Regions from separate parts of the Paenisporosarcina sp. TG-14 genome, predicted to be linked through region 1. Evidence: riboswitches for the same ligand, from Rfam matches in the RefSeq annotation. Region 1 holds a riboswitch; the other holds the start of a gene.
The links. Region 1 has a riboswitch for S-adenosylmethionine ahead of sfnG (dimethylsulfone monooxygenase SfnG). Riboswitches for the same ligand answer to the same signal wherever they lie in the genome.

Region 1 (5,155 bases):
CAGAAATAATTAAACAAGGTTGCAGAGCTGATGATATTGTTTCCAGAATCGGCGGGGATGAATTTGTTATTCTGTTACCTAAAACGAATGGTTTTGAAGCACAGATCATTATCAACCGTATCTTGGAATTGGCTTCACTAGAAAAAGTAGGCTCAATTGATATTTCTATTTCATTTGGTTATGAAACGAAGAAGAATAAAGAAGATGAAATACAAGAAGTATTCAAAAAAGCAGACAAACATATGTATACGATTAAACTTTTTGAAAGCCCAAGTATTAGGGGAAATACAGTTGATATGATTATTAAGGCTTTTCATGATAAGAATAAAGGGGAGGAACAACACTCCCAAAGAGTGTCAAAACTATGCGAAAGCATGGGACAAGTTCTTGGACTATCTGAGTATAAAATTAAGGAACTCAAAACAGTTGGATTACTTCACGATATAGGTAAAATAGCTATAGATGAACTTATACTCAATAAGCCTGGCAAACTTACTGACGGTGAGTGGAAAGAGATTAAGCGCCATTCAGAAATAGGTCATCGAATTTTAAGTACACTAAATGATATGCCGAATATGGCTGATTATGTTTTATACCATCATGAAAGATGGGATGGGAAAGGCTATCCGAGAGGCTTGAAAGGGAAAGAAATACCGTTTGAGTCAAGAATAATAGCCATTGTTGAAGCCTATGATGCGATGACGAGTGAAAGGACGTATAGCAGTACTCTGTCAACTGAAGCTGCAATAGAAGAATTGCAATTACATGCGGGTATTCTATTTGATCCGGAATTGGTAAGCTTATTTATCGAAAAAGCTTTAGGGAATAGTTTGATAATAAGAACTTAAGAAAGACGAGTAATTACCTAAGCCGTTCAGTTTTGAATCACTTTTCTTGAATTATAACCCTAAATAGACACCCAATTAGCTATACATTTGGAAGTCTATTTTTTATTGATATATCAAGGTTTGTATTGATTTTCTCCTTAAAATAATCATCTCATTGACAGATCAATTATTGCTATTACAATTGTGATTGTAAACTAAGTATTTAGGTATCTAATTCGTATGATAAAGAGGGATGGAATTGCATTGACGTAAATATCACTGAAAAAATAAACAAGAAACCTGTTAACTGGGAAATAAATGCTTGTGTTTGGAAAAGAGAAGAAAACACTGAGTATTTCCTCAGTGTTTTTCTAGTTCTAATTTTTAGTAAGCCTAGTTTTCATCTCTACTTATTAAACTTAAGCACGAATTAGTTCAATATGAAATGATAATTTAATAAAGCATCCTGTTATCCCTTTAATAATTTGTGTTGTTTACTGTTTTTAGGAATGACTATCAATTTAGTAATTAAAAAAATACCAAGAAATATAAAACAACTTAAAACAGTTTTATCGCTTGTAACTAGATTTGACTGGATTATTTGTATTCCGACTAATACGTTTAATGTAAAAGAAATGAGAAAACCCAAAAGTGAGACAGACTCTAGATAGTATCCAATTAATGTCCTTTTGTAATTAGATAAATCTGTTTTTCTAAGTCGTTGGATAGTCATAATATGTTGGATTTGTCTAACTAAACCGTATGTTGTACCTATTATTACAAATACGACCATAACGTAACCAATTGAATCATCCACTATTTAACACTCCTCTTTTTTCGATTTTTCTAATATATTGCGCTCAACTAACCTGCATCATTAGTTCATTGAAGAAATATCTTTTATTTATTATACCAACAATATCCATTTTCACCTCTAAAATTTTATAAAAGCACCTCCAAATGAGGTGCTAATTTGGGTTATATTTGGCTGTTTATTTTGATAATAAAACAGGTTTGATTTGATCGTTTATTTAGGAATAAGTGATCCAAAACCGAACGGCTTAGCATTTACCACGCGTCCGTCCGTAACGGAAATCGACAGAATATTTGTATTTAGAATGTTCGTGTTTACATCCGGTTTTATTAATTATGAAATTGACTCAATTCGTACTATAATTCACTTCCATCATTCACTTATTATCGTGCAATAAGAGTTCAAAAAAATTCCAAAAAACAATTGACATTATTCTGAAGATGCAGTATTGTTTGATATTAACGAAAACAAACTTGAAAATTTAATAAAGTATCTCTTATCAAGAGTAGCTGAGGGACTGGCCCGTTGAAGCTCGGCAACCACTTATTTTCGAATAAGATGGTGCCAAATCCTACAAAACGTATACGTTTTGATAGATAAGAGAGGACTTTGTATTTAGTGAATTCTGCATCTCTCTGTCTTGTGAAGAGGGGTTTTGAATTTAATACATACTGTGCCTCTCTTTCTTATGAAAGAGGGGTTTTTTGTATTTCTACAATTTTTTTTAGTCTTGATGAAGTACTTTAAGGAGGTGATGGGCAATAAAAAAAGAGATGAAAGTATGACAGTACTTTCATCCCTTGTAACCATACGATAAACCCTGAGGAGGGCTTAGATCGCTTTACTATTTTAACATTTAAGCGTATTTACGTCCATGTCAGGAAAACCCTGAGGAGGAAGTTAAACATGAGTGAATTAAAATATGCGTATTGGGTTCCGAATGTAAGTGGAGGTCTAGTTGTCTCTAAATTACCCCAAGAAACCGATTGGTCATTTGAAGCCAATAAAAGATATGTGCTAGCAGCAGAAGATGCGGGTTTTGACTATGCCCTTTTGCAAACACGATTCTTTGCAAGTTATGGAGCGGAGTATCAACTTGAAGCGGCAACATTAGCAGCGGCACTTGCCAGTGTAACGAAAAAAATTAACCTAATCTCAGCTGTGCATCCGGGGCTATGGCATCCAGGTGTATATGCAAAAATGATGGCGACATTAGATCATATTAGTAATGGGCGGGCGGCAGTCAATGTAGTTAGTGGCTGGTTCAAAGGAGAGTTTACGGGATATGGAGAGCCTTGGCTTGAGCATGATGAGAGATATCGTCGTTCAGAAGAATTCATTAGAGTTCTTAGAGGACTGTGGACAGAGGAAGAAACCACGTTTAAAGGCGATTTTTATAGAATTAATGGGGCCCCACTAAAACCCAAGCCCGTTCAAAAGCCAAGTCCACCTATTTTTCAGGGAGGCAATTCAAGAGCAGCAAAAGAAATGGCTGCCAGAGTTTCAGATTGGTATTTCATGAATGGCAACACAAAGGAGGGCTTTAAAAAACAAATTGAAGAAGTGAAAGAGTTAGCTAAAATAGAAGGCCGAACACTCCAGTATGCCGTCAATGGATTTGTTATTGTGCGCGATACGGAAGAGGAAGCAATTGCAGTGTTGCGTGATATTGTGTCAAACGCTGACGTGGAAGCTGTGAAAGGTTTTGGGGATGCAGTGAAACAAGCGGGAGCTTCATCAAAGGAAAAAGATGGCATGTGGTCAAATTCCACATTTGAAGATCTGGTCCAGTATAATGACGGCTTTAAAACGGGGTTAATCGGTACTGCTGAACAAGTGGCAGATCGCATCATTGAGCTGAAGAAGTTAGGCGTTGACCTTATCCTGACAGGTTTCCTTCATTATGAAAAAGATATTAAGGATTTCGGTGAAAAAGTGATACCGCTAGTGAAGAAAAAAGAAGCACAATTACACAAGGAAGTGGTGAGCGTATGAAAATTATCGGCCTAACTGGAAGTTTATCATCTTCATCTAAGACATTTAATGCTGTTGACAAAGCCCTTGATTTTGCAAAGTACAATAACCCTGAGATAGAAACAATCCATCTCCATTTAAAGGATCTATCAGTAGGCTTTTGTGATGGTAGGGACCCTGCACTTTATGAAGGAGATACCAAATATTTGATTGATCAACTAGCAAATGCGGATGGCTATATTATTGGTTCGCCCATTTACCGCGGTACCTATACAGGTGCTTTGAAAAATGTATTTGATTTAATACCAAATGACGCTTTAAGAGGGAAGGTAGTTGGCTTCATTGCAACAGGAGGAACATATCATCATTATTTGGCGCTAGAACATCAGTTTAAACCCCTTGCAGGTTACTTCAAAGCGCATGTAGTCCCGGGCAGTGTGTACATTCATAATGAACACTTTACAAACAAAGAAATAAGCAGTTACGAAATTCTTGAGCGACTTGAAGCATTGGCAAGTGATGTAGTGAGCCTTACACGTTTGATCGATAAACGTTTTGAGGGAGCTGATCAACCTGCCATTCCGAGAAAAGTGCTGGTCTAGAAATGTACACATAAAAAAGGGAGGTAAAAGTACGGGAATACTTTTACCTCCAAAATAAAGATATGTAATCACTAACACCCTATCAGTGGATGTAATAATGAAATTATCTGAATATTTTACCATATGTAAGACTAGTAGTCTATGATACAAGCGCTTAATGAGCCGCTTTACAGGTACTAGACATTAATGAAATACCATATTGAATGATCCGTGACTGTTTGACTATAAAATAATTATCAATAAAACACAGGAGGTAGCATCCATTATGTCTATTGATTTATTGGAACGACCAACCTATTTAAAAAGTACAAGAGACTATTACGAAGAGATTCGAAAAGAAATCCGAAGCATTGTGAATGAAGTCATATTGCCGAACGCGGACATTACGGATGTAGAAGGACGTTTCCCGAGAGAAAACTTAGAGGCTTTAGTTAAAAATGGATGGGGAAATATTCTTGTCCCTAAGAAATATAATGGCTTGGACCTTGATCATGTGGCATTTGCCATAGTGGCAGAAGAAATCGGTAAAGCATGTGCGTCAACAGCACTTGTTTATGTCATGCATGTAGGGGCGATTCAAACCATCACTCTTTATGGAAGTGAAGACCAGAAGGAACGCTGGTTAAAACCGATTGAAAAAGGATGGATTGGAACATATTCTACTAGCGAAAAAGCATCAGGAGGACACTGGTGGTACAATTTCAGCCAAGCCAAGCGTAGCGGGGAAGATTATATTTTACATGCAGATAAATCGTTCACAACAAGTGCAGGTCAAGCCGATTTCTATGTCGTTCAAACTCGTAGCCCGGATGCTCTAGATGCAACGGATATTAGCTTTTTCATCGTAGACGGCAAGCTACCAGGTATTAAAGCGCAAATATGGGATGCCCTAGGTGTACATGGCAATCATAGTGGCCCAATTTCTTATCACAATGTAC
Region 2 (5,155 bases), on a different contig from region 1:
ACTTTGCTTCAGTCGAAATTCACTGTTGGAAAGAAGAAGTGAAACAGATTCATGAACTTTCTACCATTTCTGCTCAATCTGATGACCAAGGTCTAGTAAAGTTATTCACTATCTCATTAAATAAAGACAATAGAGCCTACTTACGTAATCAGTCAGTTGATTCAAATGGTGGATTAAAATGGTTTACTTTGCACTTCTATAAAAAAGATATTCAAATACTTGAAATTGGTCAGTATGGTTCTGAAATTGTTTTGTATGGTGTGGATAAAAAAGAAGCAGATGAATTTCAAGAACTATTTTTTGAAATCAAACACGCTGAATACTTCACTGAGCACTTGATATAAGAAGAAGAGGGTTCCTTAAGGGGATTTTACATATCGAAAAAAAACGCAAGGAATATGAAATTGATGACTTTTAGTTCTCATAATAAATTGTTTGTCACTATAAGAAAAAAGGGCCTGCACATGAAGTGCAAGCCCTTTATATTTAGTTAATTGGACCGCCTTTAGAAACGATTTCTTCAGAAACTGATCCGAATTTATTAAAGTTTTCACGGAATTGATTTGCTAATTCATTTGCTTTTTTATCATATGCTACTGGGTCTGCCCAAGCATCGCGTGGGTTTAATACATTAGAAGGTACACCAGGTACTTCTGTAGGAATGGCTAAAGCGAAAACAGAACCTGAATCTGTTTTTACATTGTCTAATTGCCCTCTTAGTGCAGCACGAACCATTGCACGTGTATAAGAAAGTTTCATACGTTTACCAACGCCATATTCGCCGCCAGTCCAGCCTGTATTAACTAAGAATACTTGTGCATTATGCTGATCAATTTTCTTGCCTAACATTTCTGCATAAACTGTAGCAGGCAATGGTAGGAATGGAGAGCCAAAGCAAGTTGAGAATGTTGCTTGTGGAGTTGTAATTCCTCGTTCAGTTCCCGCAAGTTTCGATGTGAACCCACTTAAGAAGTGATACATAGCTTGTTCTTTTGTTAGCTTACTGATTGGTGGTAACACGCCAAAAGCATCAGCTGTTAAGAAAATGATCGTATTTGGATGACCGGCTACAGAAGGGTCGACGATATTATCAATTGCTTGTAATGGGTATGCAGCACGTGTATTTTCAGTTAATGATATATCATCGTAATCTGCAATGCGTGTTTCAGGATCAACGACAACGTTTTCTAATACTGAACCAAAACGGATAGCATCGAAAATTTGTGGTTCATTTTCACGTGTTAGGTTGATTGCTTTTGCATAACAGCCACCTTCAATATTGAATACACCATTATCTGACCAGCCATGCTCATCATCACCGATTAACTTGCGATCAGCATCAGCTGATAACGTCGTTTTTCCAGTTCCAGATAAACCGAAGAATAAGGCAACATCACCTTTTTCACCAACGTTTGAAGAACAATGCATAGACAAAATACCTTGCTCAGGAAGCAAATAGTTCATGATAGTGAAAATTGATTTTTTCATTTCCCCAGCATACTCTGTACCACCAATTAAAATAATTCGTTTTTCCAATGAAACAATTATGAACGTTTCAGAATTTGTACCATCAATTGCAGGATCTGCTTTAAATGAAGGTGCACATAAAATTGTGAATTGTGCTTCATGAGAAGTTAGCTCTTCTTCAGTAGGGCGAATGAACAATTGATGTACAAATAGATTATGCCACGCATATTCAGTGAAGACTTGTAGAGAGAGGCGAGATTCTTTGTCAGCTCCTGCAAAGCCTTTGAAAACATATAACTCATCTTTTAATTTTAAATGATTAATAACCTTATTATATAAAGATGAAAAAATTTCAGAAGAAATTGGAAAGTTTACTGAACCCCAATCAATCTTGTCTTTTGAAATTTCTTCTTCAACAAAAAACTTATCTTTAGGAGATCGACCCGTATACTTTCCTGTCTCCGCTTTTACAGCACCAGTTGATGTTAAGACAGCTTCTCCACGTGATGTCGCTTTCTCCACTAATTGTGGTACTGAAAGTTGAATATGCACGTTTTGGCCATTTAACAAGTCGTTCAGCTCGTTACTAGTGTTCACTGAATTCATGTATATGTACCTTCCTTTTTCGAATATTCCCGTATATAGGGTCAATTGATTCATGAATTAGTATAACACATTACGCTCAATAATCTACACTCATAGCCTCAATAATTTCACGGTTTTTCCATATATTTAATTTGTACATTTATATCGAAAGTAAACAAATATTTGACATCAGAGGATTAGTTTATTATGATATTAAATTGAACGGATACTCTTATCCCGAGCTGGTGGAGGGGTCAGGCCCTATGAAACCCGGCAACCTGCAGTTATGAACCAATTAGTAATTGGCAAAGGTGCTGAACCTGAAGCAAGGTGAATTCCTTGGATGATAAGAGTGAAAGGTGTCTATTAATCATACCGTTCCTCATGTGTTCTACGTGAGAGAGGGTTTTTTTTATGACATCTCCCTTTATCCTCGTGTGCAGAAGCCCGATAAGGCGGAAGGTTTTATTCGACTGAATGAGGCTTGGCATGGGAAATGAGTACCGTTTGAATTTTCCGAGAGCAATCTCGAAGGATAATAGGAGGAAATACTAAATGACAAATCGTCGTCTATTTACATCAGAATCAGTTACAGAAGGGCATCCAGATAAAATTTGCGATCAAATCTCAGATGCAATCTTAGATGCAATTTTAACAGATGACCCAAACGCACGTGTAGCGTGTGAAACTACAGTAACAACAGGTCTAGTACTTGTTGCTGGTGAAATTACAACATCAGCATATGTGGATATTCAAAAGGTAGTACGTCAAACTGTTCGTGATATTGGTTATACACGTGCAAAATATGGTTTTGACTCAGAAACATCTGCAGTATTAACTGCAATTGATGAGCAATCTGCTGACATTGCAATGGGTGTTAACCAAGCACTAGAAGCCCGTGAAGGATCGATGACTGAATCAGACATCGATGCAATTGGAGCGGGAGACCAAGGCTTAATGTTCGGGTATGCTTGTAATGAAACACCTGAGTTAATGCCACTTCCCATTAGTATGGCTCATAAGTTAGCACGTCGTTTGGCAGAAGTTCGTAAAGAAGAAATTCTTCCATATTTACGTCCAGACGGTAAAACACAAGTAACTGTTGAATATGATGAAAATAATAAACCATTGCGTATTGACACAATCGTTATTTCTACTCAACATCATCCAGAAGTAGCGCTTGAACAAATTCAACGCAACATAAAAGAATACGTTATTAAACCTGTTGTACCTTCAAATTTAATTGACGATAATACAAAATACTTTATAAATCCAACTGGTCGCTTCGTAATTGGTGGACCACAAGGGGATGCTGGATTAACGGGTCGTAAAATTATAGTTGATACTTATGGTGGGTATGCACGTCACGGTGGTGGTGCATTTTCTGGTAAGGATCCGACTAAAGTTGACCGTTCAGCAGCATATGCAGCACGTTATGTAGCGAAAAACATCGTAGCAGCAGGACTTGCTGATCGTGTTGAAGTGCAGCTTGCGTATGCGATTGGTGTTGCACAACCTGTATCAATCGCTATTGATACATTCGGTACAGGTACAGTAGCAGAATCCAAACTAGTTGGATTAGTTCGCGAATTATTCGACCTACGACCAGCTGGTATTATTAAAATGTTAGATCTTCGTCGACCAATTTATAAGCAAACTGCTGCTTACGGGCACTTTGGTCGAACAGACATAGATTTATCTTGGGAAAAAACTGACAAAGCAGCAGCTTTGAAAGAAAAAGCAAACAACTAACATAAAAATGCCGTTCCAGTTAATTCTGGAACGGCATTTTTATGGGGAAATTGATTTGTACAGGAATAAACCAAGTCGTCGTCAATAATTCATCATCACATGTAGGAAGCATGTAAACAAAAGATGACCGGTTGTATATTAAGGACCGGTCATCTCTAGTTCATATGAAGATTAGGTTGTTATTTGCATGCTTTTATAAATCTGTCCTTTTTCCGCGTACTCTTGTATAATTCGCTCCATATCTAGCAAGTCCTCATTATTTAATTCGCGAACTACTTTTGCGGGTCTCCCAAAAGCTAGCATCCCTGGTGGAATAATTTTACCTTGAGGCACTAAACTACCAGCGCCAATAAATGCACCTTCGCCAATTTCAGCCCCATCTAGGACAATTGAACCCATTCCAATCAAGGCTCCTTTGCGAATCGTACAACTATGTAAAGTTACTTGATGACCAATTGTTACTTCATCCTCTAAAATTAGTGGAGCGGTTGGGCTTTGGTGTAGGCAACATAAATCTTGAATGTTCACTTTACGCCCAATCCGAGTTGCGTTCACGTCGCCGCGAATTACTGTGTTAAACCAAATTGTAGACTCTGGACCGATTGTCACATCACCACTAATTGTGACATAATCAGCAATATATACAGACGAATCAATAATAGGTGTCTTATCTTTAAACGGGTAAATCATTCTATAACCTCATTTCTTTATTGGGATATGGTTTCATTATACAAAAAAAGAGGAATATAAAGAAGATAACTTTGTAGAATAATGTAATAGAGAAGGGGCGATGTTCATGTGGAAATGGGAAGCTGATGGACAAGCTAAAGCTGTCATTGCAATAATTCATAGTGCGTATGAGCATCATCGTAGATACGCATGGTTAATTGAAAAGTTTAGAAGTTCGGGTTTTCATGTCGTAATGGGAGACTTGCCAGGGCATGGAGAAGCTGCTCGAACTAAAAGTGCCCATGATGAAGATTTTAAATCGTATAATGCGTATATCGATCAATTGGTAGAAGCCTCTCTTTCGTATAACTTGCCAGTATTTGTTATGGGACATGGGTTAGGAGCAACACTAGTGATGCATGCACTTCAAGAAAAATCAATTGAATGTGCGGCAGTAATACTAACTTCTCCATGGTTACACTTACAAATCCACGCATCTAAATTATCGAGTGCTTTGTCGAGTATGGGCAAGTTAACTGGAAATGTAAAGAGCACACATGAGGTGACGATAAAACAGCTGACGAGAAATTATGATGTATATACGCAAGATAAAGATGATCATCTCTATAAAACAACCATTACATTAAAATGGTATCGTGAGTTACAAAACTTAATGAAAGTT

Region 2: linked by a shared signal. The riboswitch ahead of metK (methionine adenosyltransferase) and the one ahead of sfnG (dimethylsulfone monooxygenase SfnG) in region 1 are both predicted to bind S-adenosylmethionine.

The regions. Positions count from the first base shown of each region.
Region 1 covers NZ_AMGD01000028.1:65,710-70,864, reverse strand. The annotation lists gene C406_RS19500 (HD-GYP domain-containing protein) at 1-848, shown strand, start outside; gene C406_RS0110085 (hypothetical protein) at 1,297-1,644, opposite strand; SAM riboswitch class I at 2,135-2,244, shown strand; gene sfnG (dimethylsulfone monooxygenase SfnG) at 2,548-3,636, shown strand; gene C406_RS0110075 (NADPH-dependent FMN reductase) at 3,633-4,217, shown strand; gene C406_RS0110070 (acyl-CoA dehydrogenase family protein) at 4,483-5,155, shown strand, end outside.
Region 2 covers NZ_AMGD01000020.1:161,722-166,876, reverse strand. The annotation lists gene C406_RS0107495 (hypothetical protein) at 1-344, shown strand, start outside; gene pckA (phosphoenolpyruvate carboxykinase (ATP)) at 487-2,073, opposite strand; SAM riboswitch class I at 2,282-2,405, shown strand; gene metK (methionine adenosyltransferase) at 2,608-3,804, shown strand; gene C406_RS0107480 (gamma carbonic anhydrase) at 3,976-4,494, opposite strand; gene C406_RS0107475 (alpha/beta hydrolase) at 4,601-5,155, shown strand, end outside.